Regions from separate parts of the Bacillus pacificus genome, predicted to be linked through region 2. Evidence: riboswitches for the same ligand, from Rfam matches in the RefSeq annotation. Region 2 holds a riboswitch; the other holds the start of a gene.
What was found. A riboswitch is a leader RNA that binds a small molecule or an ion and turns the genes downstream of it on or off. The one in region 2 is predicted to bind preQ1.
Positions count from the first base shown of each region.

Region 1 (8,400 bases), 230 kb from region 2:
AACAATAAGCCTGAGAGCTCCTTCTGTTTATTGAAAATGGGGGAAGCAATCATAATAGCTTGATGGCCAAGAACACGATCTGTAATGACGGATGATACAGTTGTTTTCTTAGTTTGTAATGCGTTTTGAATATATTTACGATCTGAGACATCAACAGGTGGTCGGTCACCTTCCGATGCGATTGTAATGATACCTTCTGGTGTAGCGTAATATAGACCAGAAAAATGTGCATCGTTTCCATCCGTATCATGTACAATTTCTTTCATTCCATTAATATTTCCAGTCTCGGTTCCTACGACCTTTGCGAGCATTTCTAGGGCAGAAATTGCTTCGCCAAGGTGGTGATCTAAATAGTCTCTATATAAAAAGAGAACCGTATGGGCAACTTGTTTATTTTCTTGTTTCATTTTATACGAATGATATGAATAAAATGTAGCACCAATCCCTATTGTTGGTAGGATAACAAGCAATATATATATAACTATGCTGTGGAATTTGAATTTCAAATTTGGTACTCCTTCTTTTTTATTATCATTATATATAAACTATGTTAAAATTGTCATGTTTTTATTCAAGAATCATTCATAATATATTTGGGGAGAGGTAATGAATGAGTGAATACTCATTCGGAATTTATATGAAGTACTATTTTGTTCTTTTTATTACTGAGAATTTAAGTGAAGGGTTGAAAGTTGTATGACATCAAATAATGAACGAGAAGATATTTCTCAATCTTTAAAAGTATTTATTGCATTATCTCGTGTACATCGTTCTGTTATGGATACTACAAATAAGTCTATACAAAGTAACGGTTTAAATCCAACTGAGTTTGCTGTATTAGAACTGCTATATCATAAAGGCGGTCAACCACTTCAGCAAATTGGTGAGCGTATTTTAATAGCTAGTGGCAGCATTACATATGTTGTAGATAAGTTAGAGAAAAAGGGACTAGTAAAAAGAATTCCGTGTCCGAATGACAGACGTGTTATTTATGCACAATTAACTGAATCTGGAGAGAACTTTATTGCTTCTATTTTTCCAGGGCATGAGCAAGTTATTCATCAGTCTTTTGAAATGTTAACGAAAGAGGAAAAGGACGAATTACTTGATCTATTAAAAAAGATTGGAAAGTATGAAAAGTAATAATATGTTCCAAAGGAGCTTTGGATAAAGAAATCCAAAGCTTTTTTGTTTACATGTAATGATGGCAGTATATGCCATATTTTGTTGAAGAATAAGAGGAGATTTGGAAGTAAGCATTGAATTATAGTAAGGATGCATATAATGGAGAGGAGGCTCGTTCATGTCATTTAAAGACTATGAATATAAAAGGCCAAATATTGAAGAATTAAAAGAGAAGTTTACAGCTGCTTTAGAGAAGTTTGATAACGCAAAAACTGTAGAGGAACAAAAACAAGTCATTCATTCAATTAACGAAATTCGTAACGATTTTGGTACAATGGGGAATCTTTGTTACATTCGTCATTCTGTTGATACAACAGATGCTTTTTATAAGGAAGAGCAAGATTTCTTTGATGAATTCTCTCCAGTTGTACAAGGATATGGTACAAAGTATTATAATGCGTTAATTCATTCTCCATTCCGTGAAGAATTAGAAGCGTATTATGGGAAGCAATTATTTGCTCTTGCGGAGTGTGATTTAAAAACATATTCTGATGAAGTCGTGAAGGATTTACAATTAGAGAATAAATTGTCTTCACAATATACACAGTTATTAGCATCTGCAAAAATTGATTTTGCAGGAGAAGAAAGAACGTTATCACAGCTTATTCCATTTATGCAAGGGAAAGAGAGAAGTGAACGTAAAGCAGCAAGTGAGGCGTATTACGGATTTTTAGCTGAGAATGAAGAAGAGTTAGATCGTATTTATGACGAGCTTGTTAAAGTGAGAACGAAAATCGCCAAATCTTTAGGTTTCAAAAACTTTGTTGAACTTGGATATGCAAGAATGTACCGTACAGATTATAATGCGGAAATGGTAGCGAATTATCGTCAGCAAGTGCTAGATTATATCGTTCCCGTTACAACGGAATTAAGAAAACGTCAACAAGCGCGTATCGGTGTAGAGAAGTTAGCGTACTACGACGAAAACTTTGAATTTCCAACAGGTAACCCAACTCCAAAAGGAGATGCGGATTGGATTGTTAATCATGGAAAAACGATGTATAAAGAGTTATCGGCTGAAACAGATGAATTTTTCAATTTCATGTTAGATAATGATTTATTAGATTTAGTTGCGAAAAAAGGAAAAGCTGGCGGTGGATATTGTACATATATTGAGAATTATAAAGCGCCGTTTATCTTCTCGAATTTTAACGGAACGTCTGGTGATATTGACGTATTAACACATGAAGCAGGCCATGCTTTTCAAGTATATGAAAGTCGTAAATTTGAAATTCCAGAATATAATTGGCCAACATATGAAGCGTGTGAAATTCACTCTATGAGTATGGAATTCTTCACATGGCCATGGATGAAGTTATTCTTTGAAGAAGATGCAGATAAATATTATTTCTCTCACTTAAGTTCAGCACTTCTGTTTTTACCGTATGGTGTATCTGTTGATGAATATCAACATTATGTATATGAAAATCCTGAAGCATCACCAGAAGAGCGCAAGACAGCATGGCGTAATATAGAGAAAAAGTATTTACCGCATCGTGATTATGAAGATAATGATTATTTAGAGCGCGGTGGATTCTGGCAACGTCAAGGGCATATTTATAGCTCCCCGTTCTACTATATTGACTACACGTTAGCACAAATTTGCGCACTGCAATTTTGGAAACGTGCAAGAGATAATAGACAAGAGGCGTGGGAAGATTATGTGAATCTGTGCCAACAAGGTGGAAGTAAATCATTCTTGGAACTAGTAGAAGTTGCAAATTTAACATCACCATTTGCTGAAGGCTGTGTGAAAAGTGTTATTACAGAAATTGAAGCATGGCTACAAGCAATTGACGACACAAAATTGTAAAAAACATGCGCTTTTTTTCACATGTTTAACATCGACATAACGAGAAAATGATGAGATAATAAAAGAAAATTCAGAATACTAAAGAGGTGTTTCTAATAAGGAGCACCTCTTTTCACCAACAAAAGGGGGGAAAGAAGTATGCTTCAATCTAATATGGATGTGAGTTTAGAAAGTTTGGTGAACTCATTACAGTCTACCCGAAGCACGCTATTATCAGAAATTGAAATGTTAAATGATACAGAAGTGAATGTAAAGCCACGTCGTGATAAATGGAGTATTATTCAAATTTTGCATCACTTGCATTTAGTTGAACAATCTGTCACGTCTGCCCTTGCATATGCTTTACAAAAAAACGAAAGAAACACGACTCCATTTAAAGACCTCCAACTTACGCTGGATCGCACATATAAACGAGAAGCTCCTCAGCAAATGAAACCAACAGAAACGCTAATGAAAAAACAGCAAGGAATTCAATTACTAGAACATTCACGACAAGAACTATTACACACGCTTCATAGTGTTTTAGATGAAAAAGATCTATTTGAAAATGGATTAAAGCATCCTGTTTTTAATGATTTGAATTTGTATCAGTGGGTTCAATTTCTTGATTTGCATGAACAAAGACATCTTACGCAGTTAAAAGAGGCGAAACACGCAATTTTACAGCGATAATTAGAAGGAAGTGGGAGACCACTTCTTTTTCGTATGTGCATAGTTTTTCTTCTTATTTTGGAATACTACAGAAAGAAAGATAAGAAGGAGTTGAAAAGTATGTCCAAGAAAAAGAAAGAAGAAGAGCGCGCATGGAAAGCACGTAAAGAAAATCAAAAACCACATGGCAAAGTGAAAGCTTTTGCTGAATTAGTTGAAGGAACAGAAAAAACGTGATGAGTATTTCATCACGTTTTTTGTATGAGTGGAAAAGTTAATAAGAAAGTTGTACCTGTACCTTTTTCACTTATAATATCAATTTTTCCGTTCATAGCTTGCACAACACTGAATACGACCATCATTCCAAGACCAGTGCCTTTTTCTTTTGTTGAGTAGAAAGGGGATCCAAGGCGTTTTACTTGTTCTTGATCCATGCCAACTCCTGTATCTTTTATATATAATTGAATATGCTTATGATCAGGAACTAATGTGAAATAAAGATCACCGCCTTTTGGCATGGCCTCAATGCAGTTTTTTAAAATATTTAACAAACATTGATTTAGTTTTTGCTTTTCTCCCGCGATAAAAAAAGAAGTACTTTGCTTTATATAATGTGTACGCACATTTGTTAAATTAGCAAGCGGTGTAATTAACGATAATGCATGCAGTAGTTCTTCTTCTAACTGTAATGTTTGTTCTTTTTCAATACTTGGTTTTGCAAAGGTTAAATAATCTGTAAGAACGTGATTTGCTTGTTCGATTCCGTTGATGGCTATGTCAATATATAATTTTCGCTCTTGCTCAGTGCATGTATCTGACTGCAAAAGTTGTAAAAATCCTTTTGTTGAAGTTAACGGATTGCGAATCTCATGAGAGATGGATGCTGCCATTTCGCCAATTAAATGAAACTTTTCAGCATTCATAAGTTCGTTTTGAAGACGAACTTGAGTTTGTAATATGTGTAGTAAATATAAAATAAGTATCGTGCCAAGTATCGTACATAACTCATACACAATAATATGTGGTATATAATCAGTCTTATTTGTAACCTTTGAAAGGAAGAAAGGTATCCAACTCAATCCGTATGTGAGACTGTAGATAATAGCAAGTGCTACTTTTATACGATTAGAGGTTCGATTGAAAACTTTATATGTAAATAGTAGGACAATAAATAGAAGGATAGAACCGATAAGCGATGGGAAAACACCTATTCCTCCTAATAAGAAGCGGTATATATTTAGTACAACTAATATAGATCCACCGGCAATAGGACCTCCTGTTAATGTACCGACAATTAATACGATATGACGCATATCAAATTGAAATCCATAATTTGTTTTTGCTCCGAAAGTAATACATAGTATGGTAGCGAGGCAACATAATGTAATAAATATAGTTGAATTTAATTTAGGAGAACGTTTCCCTTTTTGATTCCAAAATAAATGGTATACGAGCATTGTAACAAGGATGAATAATATATTTAAAAAGAGATAAATAATAAAGGGTTTCAGCGGAGTGCCTCCTCTCTTCTCACATTAGATTAATCATACTATAAAATGAAAGAAATGAAATGAGAAATAGCGGAAAAATCAGAAATTTTTTCTGGTAGTATACAATATGTTACAATAAGCTTTGTCAATGAAAGAAGGAATTCCGTGTAATGCACGGGAGAGGTTCGCGAACTCCCTCTATAAAAAACTATGGAAACAACAATATCTTTAGGTATTGTTTTGTTTTTTTATTGTGACAGTTCAAGAACGTTCTTTCTTCTTATTCGTAGTAGAGAAGGAGAATGAGTGAAATGAAAAAAGAAAAGGCAGTTGTTGTTTTTAGTGGAGGACAAGATAGTACGACATGTTTATTTTGGGCAATAGAGCAGTTTGCAGAAGTAGAGGCTGTAACGTTTAATTACAATCAACGTCATAAGCTAGAAATTGATTGTGCAGCGGAAATTGCAAAAGAGCTAGGAATTAAACATACGGTACTAGATATGAGTCTATTAAATCAACTTGCTCCAAATGCGTTAACGAGAACGGATATGGAGATTACACATGAAGAAGGTGAATTACCATCAACGTTTGTAGATGGACGAAATTTACTATTCTTGTCATTTGCTGCTGTATTAGCAAAACAAGTTGGAGCACGTCATATTGTAACGGGTGTATGTGAAACTGATTTTAGTGGTTATCCAGATTGCCGTGACGTGTTTGTGAAATCGTTAAACGTTACTTTAAATTTATCCATGGATTATCCGTTTGTGATTCATACACCACTTATGTGGATTGATAAAGCGGAAACATGGAAATTATCAGATGAACTTGGAGCATTCGAGTTTGTTCGAGAAAAAACATTAACATGTTATAACGGAATCATTGGTGATGGTTGCGGTGAATGTCCAGCATGTCAACTTCGTAAAGCAGGATTAGATACGTACCTACAAGAACGCGAAGGGGCGAGTAACTAATGGATAATTTCTTTGGATTTCGCATTGTAGAAAGTTTGCAAAAAATGGACAAGGATATTCAGCGTAAACAGCTTAAATATCATAATAAAAGAGTAATGGTCAGCAAGGAATTTACATTTGATGCAGCACACCATTTACACTGTTATGAAGGGAAATGTAAAAACTTACATGGTCACACATATAAAGTTGTATTTGGGATTAGTGGATATGTAAATGAAATCGGTCTTGCAATTGACTTTGGAGATATAAAAGAAATTTGGAAGAATGAAATAGAAATTTATTTAGACCATCGTTATTTAAACGAAACGTTACCAGCGATGAATACAACTGCTGAAAATATGGTCGTTTGGATTTATGAAAAGATGGCAGAAGCGTTAACAAAAGATAATCGTGCGAACGAATATAAAGGAGCTCGTGTTGAATTTGTTCGGCTGTTTGAGACTCCAACTAGTTATGCGGAAGTAAGACGGGAGTGGATGCTAGATGAGTAAAATCCCTGTCTTAGAAATATTTGGTCCGACTATTCAAGGTGAAGGAATGGTTGTAGGACAAAAGACGATGTTTATCCGTACAGCTGGCTGTGATTATAGCTGTGCTTGGTGTGATTCAGCTTTTACGTGGGATGGATCTGCTAAAGATCAAATTAGACAGATGACAGCGGAAGACGTTTGGAATGAGCTTGTAGAAATTGGCGGCGAAAATTTTTCTCATGTTACGATTTCAGGTGGAAATCCGGCATTGCTGAAAAATATTGAGTTTCTTCTTTCTATATTAAAAGAGAATGGAATGCGAACAGCAATCGAAACGCAAGGGAGTAAATGGCAAGATTGGTTACTTCAAATTGATGAGATAACGATTTCTCCAAAACCACCAAGTTCGACAATGAAAACTGATTTTCAGAAGTTAGATGCTATGATTCAGAAACTAGCAGGAAAAGATATTAGTTTAAAGGTAGTAGTATTTGACGATTATGATTTCGAGTATGCAGTTAAGATGCACGAACGTTATCCACATGTACCATTTTTCTTACAAGTAGGAAATGATGATACAAAAACTGTGGATGATGCGATGTTGATTAAAAAGCTATTAGATAAGTATGAGTGGTTAATTGAAAAAGCAGTTAATCGTAAAGAAATGAATAATGCAAAAGTATTGCCGCAGCTTCATGCGTTAGTATGGGGAAATAAACGCGGAGTATAATGAGAAGGGATGTTTAAAATGGCAGGAAGATTAGATGAAGATTTAAAAGATGTAACATTGTTAGGAAATCAAAATACAAAATATTTATTTGAATATAGCCCAGAAATTTTAGAGGTTTTTGATAATAATCATCCAAACCGTGATTACTTTGTTAAATTCAATTGCCCTGAATTTACAAGCTTATGTCCGAAAACAGGCCAACCGGATTTTGCAACAATTTATATTAGCTACATTCCAGAACAAAGAATGGTAGAGAGTAAATCTTTAAAACTATATTTATTTAGTTTCCGAAATCATGGTGACTTCCACGAAGATTGTATGAACGTTATTATGAATGACTTAATTAAATTAATGGATCCACGTTACATCGAGGTATGGGGTAAATTCACACCACGTGGAGGGATTTCCATTGATCCTTACTGCAACTACGGTCGCCCAGGAACGAAGTATGAACAAATGGCTGACTACCGCATGATGAACCATGATTTATATCCAGAAACAATTGATAATCGTTAATATATAATAGAAAGAAAGGATCTGTATAACATACAGATCCTTTCTTTCTATTATATTATGCATTTTGATTAATGACAGTATAGTTTTTATGACTAACAACTGTAAGAGGTTCCATATCTAGTTCTCTAAAATTCTCCATAATTGTTATATCTACAATAACGGAGTTTTGATTTACTTTTTGAACACGGCCTTGCATTCCACCTTTAAATTCAATGATATCTCCAGTTTCTGCGATCTGCATAAGCAACTCTCCTTGTTACAGTTTTCCCAAAAAAGAATAATTTTGGTTTTTTATTTCTTCCTATTTTGAACCATATTGTCCATTTTGTAAATGTTTCCAAAGTAAAAATTCGAAAAACATTCACTTTTTGTAAGAAAATATGCAAGAATGTCATGTTATTAGAAAAAAAGAAGGGTTTAAATGCAGATATCTTTATATAGGGGTATAATAAAAATATACAATAACCTACTAAAGTGGGAGAAATTAGAGGCGGTAAAATGATGTTTGAATTTGTGGGGAGTGTTATAGCATTAATTTTATTTGTATTTTCTTATATACATTTAAAAAAGA
Region 1 is NZ_CP086328.1:3,774,325-3,782,724, reverse strand. Features, by position in the region: gene LMD38_RS19680 (DUF3149 domain-containing protein) at 1-506, opposite strand, end outside; gene LMD38_RS19675 (MarR family winged helix-turn-helix transcriptional regulator) at 697-1,143, shown strand; gene LMD38_RS19670 (M3 family oligoendopeptidase) at 1,304-2,998, shown strand; gene LMD38_RS19665 (DinB family protein) at 3,137-3,670, shown strand; gene LMD38_RS19660 (DUF6254 family protein) at 3,770-3,886, shown strand; gene kinB (sporulation sensor histidine kinase KinB) at 3,898-5,106, opposite strand; PreQ1 riboswitch class I at 5,314-5,357, shown strand; gene queC (7-cyano-7-deazaguanine synthase QueC) at 5,451-6,113, shown strand; gene queD (6-carboxytetrahydropterin synthase QueD) at 6,113-6,604, shown strand; gene queE (7-carboxy-7-deazaguanine synthase QueE) at 6,597-7,313, shown strand; gene queF (preQ(1) synthase) at 7,332-7,829, shown strand; gene LMD38_RS19630 (YkvS family protein) at 7,885-8,070, opposite strand; gene LMD38_RS19625 (hypothetical protein) at 8,304-8,400, shown strand, end outside.
Region 1: another riboswitch for preQ1. It lies ahead of queC (7-cyano-7-deazaguanine synthase QueC); the one in region 2 lies ahead of LMD38_RS18405 (QueT transporter family protein).

Region 2 (8,400 bases):
TTTCGCATCAAAACGCGCCGCAATCATATCTGCTAATGTGTATTTCCCCAAGTTTCTAAGCGGCTCTGCAACTAAGTATAGTACAACTAAATAAGCAACTAAGAAACCGATACTATAGAAGAAACCATCAAACCCAGTTAACGCGATCGCTCCCGCTATACCAAGAAAAGACGCAGCAGACATATAATCTCCCGCAATGGCCAGACCATTTTGCCAACCAGTTAATCCCCCTCCAGCTGTATAAAATTCACTCGCATTTTTCGTTTTCTTCGATGCAAAATAAGTTATGACGAGTGTACCAAGTACGATGATTAAAAATAGTGCAAAAGCGGTTGTATTCAAAGTCAGCCCCTCCCTTTTTGCATCTCTTGCAGAATGTTTTGTGAGATTTTATCAAAGGATTCAGCTTTTTTGCTGTAAATCATACATAATGACCACGTCATAATAAATTGTGCAAAAGCAAATATCCACGCCCACGTAACATCACCAAATGCCGGTGTATTGAGTACCTTTGAATACGATGTTAAAATAGGTAACGCAATAAAAAAACTTAAAAAGAAAATACTCATTGGAACGATGAACTTCTTTTTCGTATTTAATAACAATTGAAATTCTTCTGACTGAACAACCTCTGTATAATTCACCTCATTTTGTAACTTACGTGCTGACGTATCATCTCGTTTCATTCTCTAATCCCCTCTCTTACTGAAAGTACAATTCCCCCTTGTATACCCAAAAACTAAATTTTATAAATATTCAGAAACTTATTTTCATTTTAGACAATCCATACATTCCTGCAAAGATTTTTCGATAGACATTTTTCGGCATTTTCCCCTAAATTTTTAATATACTTTTTCAACATAAAATTCACGTGCCAGTGCAGCTTTCATACTCATTAAAACAAAAACAGAAGTAATGCTTATCCCACCACTTCTGTTTTTTTCTCTTTTTCTAAATTACGAGCTGTTTCGCTTAATTCAACGTCTTTTCCATCTTTAAGTGTTCCAAATATGAAATCGAATACTGGATTTGAAACACCAAACCAAAATTTTTCATTTTTATAATGGTGTAATATGTGCTGTTTTTTTAGCCACCTACCAAACTTGGTGACGGGACGAATTGGCTTATGTGCAATATAATGTTTCCATTCATAAACGAGAAGCATAATAATCATTCCGATTCCGAATGAAAGTGTAATGGTAACACTTTTTGTTATCACGTATGATATAAGTAAATATATAGTAAAGCTCGGTATACTAAACCATACAGGCAAAAATAAAAGTTTTAAATCATCTGGATATACGTGATGGTCATAATGTAATCTTCTTAGCATTTTTAATAAAAATACGTTTTTAGGTGGTTTTAAGTGAAATAAAAACCGGTGTGTCATATATTCGTTTAGCGTATAAAAAATAATCCCAAACAAACATGCTAACAAACCGATCCATGTAAAAAATTGCATTTTTAAAATAATAATAAAAACAAATAAAATACTATACATAATAACGATATCATGTTGTAAAAAGAACTCTTTCCCCACCCTCTTCATCTTCCTTCCCCCTTTTCAAAAGAAATAGTCGCAACATATCGTTACGACTATTTCTTTTCTATATCTTATTCTATACGCTTTACAAATTTGCCTGTTGCTCTATTGTCGAGAAAAAATTGTTCGGTCCAAATATATTTTGCTTTGGAATAATATGTTCTACCGCAAACACTGTTACTTCTCCTCTTTGTACCTCTCCAATGATAAGTCCAAATATTTCATGATTTACAGCAAACGTTGGTTGCTTTGTTTGTAGTAATCTTGCTGCATTATGAAATACCGCTTCATATAGTGGATTTCTATCAGTAATTTCTTTTCTAATTTTTGGTGCTAACGTAATAATGATTTCTTTTCCGTCAATAGTGGTTCGATACATAAAAATCTCCCCTTCAATCTTATGTGAACAACTGTAAAGCTTTGTATGCAAAATGGATAGAATATCCTACTAAAATAATACCTGCTCCGGCTGTTATATAGCCAAGTGCTTTTTGCTTTAATAATGTTCTGCCAAAATGGACAGAAAAAGCAATATTTACATTCCATAAAATAATACCAACGATAATACAAAGACTGTACAAAAAGGCTTCTTGTTTCGTTACCTTCGTAAGCAATGAGCTAAGTGTACTTCCGTATATACCAAACCAAAAAACAAGATTTAATGGATTGGATATCGCAATTAAAAAACCTGCCATAAACGATTGTTTAAGGCCGCCTACCTCTTCTTTTTTATATTCCATATTCGATTGAGAAATTCCTTGTTTTACACTTTGAAATCCTAAATAAAATAATAAGAAAAACCCTGTGCAATACATAAAAGCTTGTACATATGTATACATAAACAGAGAAGATAAACCGAAATAGATGAGAAGCATAAACAAAATATCTGCTGTCATTCCACCAATTCCAACAACCCACGCATGCCAAAAACCTCGTTCAATTCCTCGTTTTAACATTTCAATATTAATCGGACCTACTGGCGCAGCTAATGAAATACCTAATACAATTTGTTGTATAATTGCTCCAAACATCACTCTATCCTTTCTACTTCCTTTACTATTAAGTAATGATGTAATAATTAAAAATAGACTAGCTTTCCTCAAAATATTTACTACTAAAATACCCTTTTTTATCCAAAATATGCAAAAGAGCCATCCAGATGATGACTCTTACTTTTCTATCTTATGAAGAAAAGGACATTTTCCTTTTAACGGTTCTACATCGTCTCCTATAAAGTATTGTTTCCATTCACGATGATCCGGATCACCATAATGACTAATGTTAGGATGTTTCGGCAGCTGATCCCACTTTTCAACTCGCTCACGGACCGTTTGCCTAGAATATGCTCCTTTAGGACGATCCCCTTCTAATCCATCAAATATAGTACGTGGCTGAAATCCAATAACGAGAGAATTTCCTAAATGCCTAGTTTTTCGTTGTTTATAGGCTGGTGCGTTTCCAAATGCGAATATCGGTTCCCCGCCAAATGAAAATTCCCATAAGTAATGATCTGGGTCTTCAGGAATTTGCTTTGGCCATGTTTCCTTATCGTTTTCATGTAAATATTGTAGTACTTTCCAAAAGTAATCACGGTAATATTCCAGTGATTGCTCCTCACATTCCGGTTCTACAAAAAGAAAAAAGCCTCTTCTTACAATTGGACGCTCTTTCATTAACTCTAAAAAAGATAACATTGTATGTGGCAAATGACTCCAATCATTATGAGAGAGAAATGAATAACGAAGTTCGTTCTTTTTTAAAGCTGTTAAGCCGAAATAACACGGAAAAGTTGGTTCTAGCACAACACTCGAAAAATTTTGAAATTCCTTTGCAACCCAATTCGGTATGTCGTTTCTCGTTCTCATTCCTTCATTATCTAATAAATAAGACTCATTCATTCTTTCACCTCATTATGTATAGCGTTCAATTAAGACTATTACATACTCGGCCTGTCCTATACCTATTAAAAAATTTGGCTAAAAAATTATTTAAAAATACAAAAAAATAAAATCGCTTACTTGACTAAATTCTCCCAATTCGTGTATATTTAAATTAATCATTTAGCAGAATATTCAAGATTATAGCATTTTTAGTTTATATTATCTTTTCAAATGAATTTCACTAAATGAAAAAACGTAAATGTTTTCTAGGAGGAATTGTAACATGCAAGGAAAAGTAAAATGGTTTAACAACGAAAAAGGTTTTGGATTTATCGAAATTGAAGGCGCTGACGATGTATTCGTACATTTCTCTGCTATTCAAGGCGAAGGCTACAAAGCTTTAGAAGAAGGTCAAGAAGTATCTTTCGATATCACTGAAGGAAACCGTGGACCTCAAGCTGCTAACGTAGTAAAACTTTAATCCAACATATGACAGGAGGTTACCTTACTTGGTAACCTCCTTTGTTATTCCTTTGTATATTTCCGTTTTCCAGAGCAAAAACTATGTGAAATGCGCACTATACAAAGGAGGAATTATTAATGGGATCAGAAGTAAATGATTTTGAAGAAGTGAAATTCCGTGTAGAAACAGCACAAAAAATGGTAGGATCAGCGACAATTTCAATGGATCCAGATACATTAGAGCATGCGACTACTGCTGTAGAAGCAGCTCGCTCTCAGCTTGAAATTATGAAATCTGTTGCAACAGATTTAGACGAGCCATTTTTAATAAATGAGGAAAAGAAATTAAGCGAGTGCGAGCATCAATTAAATGAAGCGAAGCACTAAAAAACATCCAGAGAGTTTTCTCTGGATGTTTTTTCATGACAACTGTTCCCCATATTTTTTCAATGTTTCTCCAACTGTACATTGTCTTATACAAAAGGAATGAGCATAATACTTACTATTTGTCTTTCGATTATGTTCTCGCAAAAAACATCCTTCACAATACGTTTCTAATAAGTCATTTACCTCTGTAATGAGTTGCTTTTTATCCACTCTTGCACCTCTCTATTCGGTTATTTCTTTATGACTATCAATCACTGTTCCTTCTAATGCTTGCGTAGCTAATTGATGTGCTTCTTTATTTTGTTTTCTTGATATAGGCTCACATACAAGTTTTAATTTCATTTGCTTCGCCTTTTGCTCAATTTGATCTAAATAATGATTTAAATGTTCATCATAACAAGGCCATTCTCCAGCCAATTGCTGCAGTACAACTTGAGAATCTCCGCGAAGCGTGACCGCTTCATACTTAATCCCTAATTCCTCGAGTATATTCATGCTATATAGTAATGATGCATATTCCGCTTCATTATTATCATATATGCCTTCTATATATGCATTACGGCGAATTCGGTAGTTTTTATTTCCTTTTTTATAGTACACACATATACCTACTCCAGCTTCTTTCGTCTGTACATCATAACCACCATCAAAATAAACGAGTATTTCTTGGGGTTCTTCCTCCACTTGTTTGCTCAGCTTCTTCATTTCCTTTAATGACCATTCTGCATCCATTTCATCATAAAATAATAATTCTTTCACTCTTCCTGTTTTCTCGAAATCCTCTGCAAATTGAAGTACTTCTTCTATGTTCATATAATCTGTCGTTAAGTCCGTCTGCAAACCGCGCTTTGTTTTATACAACCAATGAATTTTATATTTCATACTAGATTCCCCTTATATAAGACTTCTTATATGTAGCCAGCTAATGAAAGCCTCACTTTATTTTATTATATTTTATCAAGAGTCAAAGAATTATATTCAATATTATCACATGCAAAAAGAGCTATCCCTTTAGGAATAGCTCTTTCATCTATTACATAAATCTTTCAAATTGTACTCGTTTATTAATCCAGTACATTACAGGCATACCAATCGCCATAACAACAAATTCACCGATTGCACATGTTAACCAAGTCAACATAAATGGTAAATCAAATGCAAGATGAAGTTCAATTGCAATCATAAACATTGTAATTGTAAAAATAACTGTATTAAAAATCATACGAGCCCAAACACCTTTAATAAATCGCATAGAAATAATCGTTGCAACTAATGCAAGAATAGATTGCCCTACTCCAAATACTAAATCGTAAGCGATCATAGGTGAGAAAAAGAGATTCGTTAAAAATACACCTAATACAATTCCGTAAATTGCTTTCTTATTAAATACAACGAGATGATTAAACATCTCTGAAATACGAAACTGTACATTCGTAAAGCCAAATGGCTGAATAAGCATAGAAACAGCAATATATAATGCCGCTAAAATACCATTACCGACTAAAGTTCTAATATTCATGACAAAATCTCCTTAGTTTTTTTACGTGGGATGGTTTCGAACCACGTTATTCGTTTTTTTAGCAACAAGATTATATTTTACGCGGTAGCCCCCCTTTCGTCAATAGATTCCTACCATGAACTACCCTTTTTCTTTTAGACAACGTATAATGAAATATATGAAAGATTTAGGAGGTTTTACTTCATGACTGCAACAATTCAAAATGAAAAAGTGATCGTTACCATCTCTGACAAAGGTGCAGAATTACAAAGCGTTCGCTTAAAAGAAGACAATACAGAATACTTATGGCAAGGTGATGCTACTTATTGGGGACGCCGTGCACCAATTTTATTCCCAATCGTCGGCCGATTAGTAGATAATACATACTACGTAGATGGTAAACCTTATTCTTTAACACAACACGGCTTTGCTCGTGATCTTACATTCTCTGTAGAAGAACAAAGTGAAACGAAAATCACCTACATTGTAACTAGTAATGAAGAAACATTAAAAAAATACCCATACGAATTCAAATTACTCGTTTCTTATGAACTAGACGGACAAACCGTTCATGTAACATACGAAGTAAATAACCCTACTTCAAAAGAGATGTTCTTCTCAATCGGGGCGCATCCTGGTTTCAATTTCCCGTTATTAGAAGGCGAATCATTTACAGATTACCATCTATCATTTAATGGTTCTGAACGCTTAGAAACAAGTGTATTAGAAGGACCTTACCTTTCAAATAAAAAGCAATTAATCGCTGAAAGTACAAATGAATTACCACTTACTTATGATCTATTTAAAAATGATGCGCTTATTTTTGAAAATATGAATACGGATGAAATCTCTATTCGTTCTCATAAACATAATAAATTTGTAAAAGTAGAATTTGACGGATTCCCATTTGTCGGCGTATGGACACCAGGCGAGAATGCACCTTTCTTATGTATTGAACCTTGGTACGGAATTGCTGATGAAGTAAATCCAGCAAAAGATTTCAAGGAAAAAAAAGGAATTCAATCTTTACAAGCGAATGAAACATTTACATGTCGTTATAGTATTACAATCGGCTAAGTTACTCTATCCCCTACTTCAATGAAACATATAGGTAGGGGATCATCTTATCATTTGGAGGTTTCTCATTTTGATTGAAGTATATATTGATGGTGCATCAAAAGGAAATCCTGGTCCTTCTGGTGCAGGCGTATTTATTAAAGGGGTTCAACCCGCTGTACAATTATCATTCCCCCTTGGGACAATGTCCAATCATGAAGCGGAATACCACGCTTTACTTGCGGCATTAAAATATTGCACGGAGCATAATTATAACATTGTCTCTTTTCGTACAGATTCGCAACTTGTTGAGCGAGCTGTCGAAAAAGAATACGCAAAAAATAAAATGTTTGCACCACTATTAGAGGAAGCACTGCAGTACATAAAAAGTTTCGATCTCTTTTTTATTAAGTGGATTCCAAGTAGTCAAAATAAAGTTGCTGATGAATTAGCTAGAAAAGCTATCTTACAAAATTAACGGGGGTATGAGTGTGAAAAAAGATTGGATTGCTCCTCTTGCTTTATTATTTGTGTCTTTTATTTGGGGAGCTACATTTGTCGTCGTTCAAAATGCTATGTCTTTCGTTGGACCATTTACTTTTAATGGTATACGCTTTTTGTTCGCTGGAATCATTTTATTATTCGTTCAAATGATTTTCTCAAAAAAAACTTCAAAACAAGATATAAAACAGAGTAGCCTCGCTGGATTAACCGTTGGATTCTTTTTATGCGTTGGCTATGTATTACAAACATTCGGCTTACTTTATACAACTTCTTCAAAAGCTGGTTTCTTAACAGGGCTTAGTATCGTTATGGTACCAATCTTGTCTTTTATCTTTCTAAAACAAAAAGCTACTATTTTTATCGTAATTGGCATTGCTGTAGCAACAGCGGGTTTATATTTATTAACAGCAGGTGATTCTTTTCAATTAAACATTGGAGATATACTCGTTCTCGGTTGTGCAGTTGCTTTCGCTGCTCATATTCTCGTTAACGGCTTCTTCTCTAAAAAAATATCACCTTTATTGTTAAGCACATCGCAAGTATTAGCTGTCGGTATGTTTTCTTCTATTTGCGCCTTTTTGTTTGAAGATTGGGAAAAATTATTTTCAGTAGCACTATGGACGAATTCTTCCTTTTTATTTGCTCTATTTCTAACTTCCCTGTTCGCGACATCCATTGCTTTTTTCATTCAAACATCAGCACAAAAACATACGTCTCCAACGAGAGTAGCAATTATTTTCGCAATGGAGCCCGTGTTCGCTGCCTTAACAGGCGTTCTCGTTGCAAACGAACAACTTTCTATTTCCGCTATTATCGGATGCCTCTGTATTTTCCTAGGCATGGTTTTTGTTGAATTACCTTCTAAAACAAAAAAAGAAGCGCAGGCTGCGTGAAGTTACGATTGTAACTTCCGCATAAAAGCCTTAGCGCTTTTTTTATCTGTAATCTCTTCTTCTTTCAATCGTTCTAATAACGCAACAAAATAACTGCCATCAAACTGCAATTGATGTTTAATTGTCGCTTCTATTGCTGCGTTTACAATGCCATCAGATGCACCCGTATATCCTTGT
Region 2 is NZ_CP086328.1:3,539,334-3,547,733, forward strand. Features, by position in the region: gene LMD38_RS18355 (solute symporter family protein) at 1-342, opposite strand, end outside; gene LMD38_RS18360 (DUF485 domain-containing protein) at 345-686, opposite strand; gene LMD38_RS18365 (sterol desaturase family protein) at 920-1,549, opposite strand; gene LMD38_RS18370 (hypothetical protein) at 1,629-1,922, opposite strand; gene LMD38_RS18375 (LysE family transporter) at 1,942-2,574, opposite strand; gene LMD38_RS18380 (YqcI/YcgG family protein) at 2,713-3,441, opposite strand; gene cspB (cold shock-like protein CspB) at 3,707-3,904, shown strand; gene LMD38_RS18390 (DUF2564 family protein) at 4,024-4,272, shown strand; gene LMD38_RS18395 (zinc-finger domain-containing protein) at 4,306-4,482, opposite strand; gene LMD38_RS18400 (ribonuclease H family protein) at 4,495-5,154, opposite strand; gene LMD38_RS18405 (QueT transporter family protein) at 5,306-5,791, opposite strand; PreQ1 riboswitch class I at 5,798-5,842, opposite strand; gene LMD38_RS18410 (aldose 1-epimerase family protein) at 5,975-6,847, shown strand; gene LMD38_RS18415 (reverse transcriptase-like protein) at 6,918-7,304, shown strand; gene LMD38_RS18420 (DMT family transporter) at 7,318-8,223, shown strand; gene LMD38_RS18425 (DUF6123 family protein) at 8,226-8,400, opposite strand, start outside.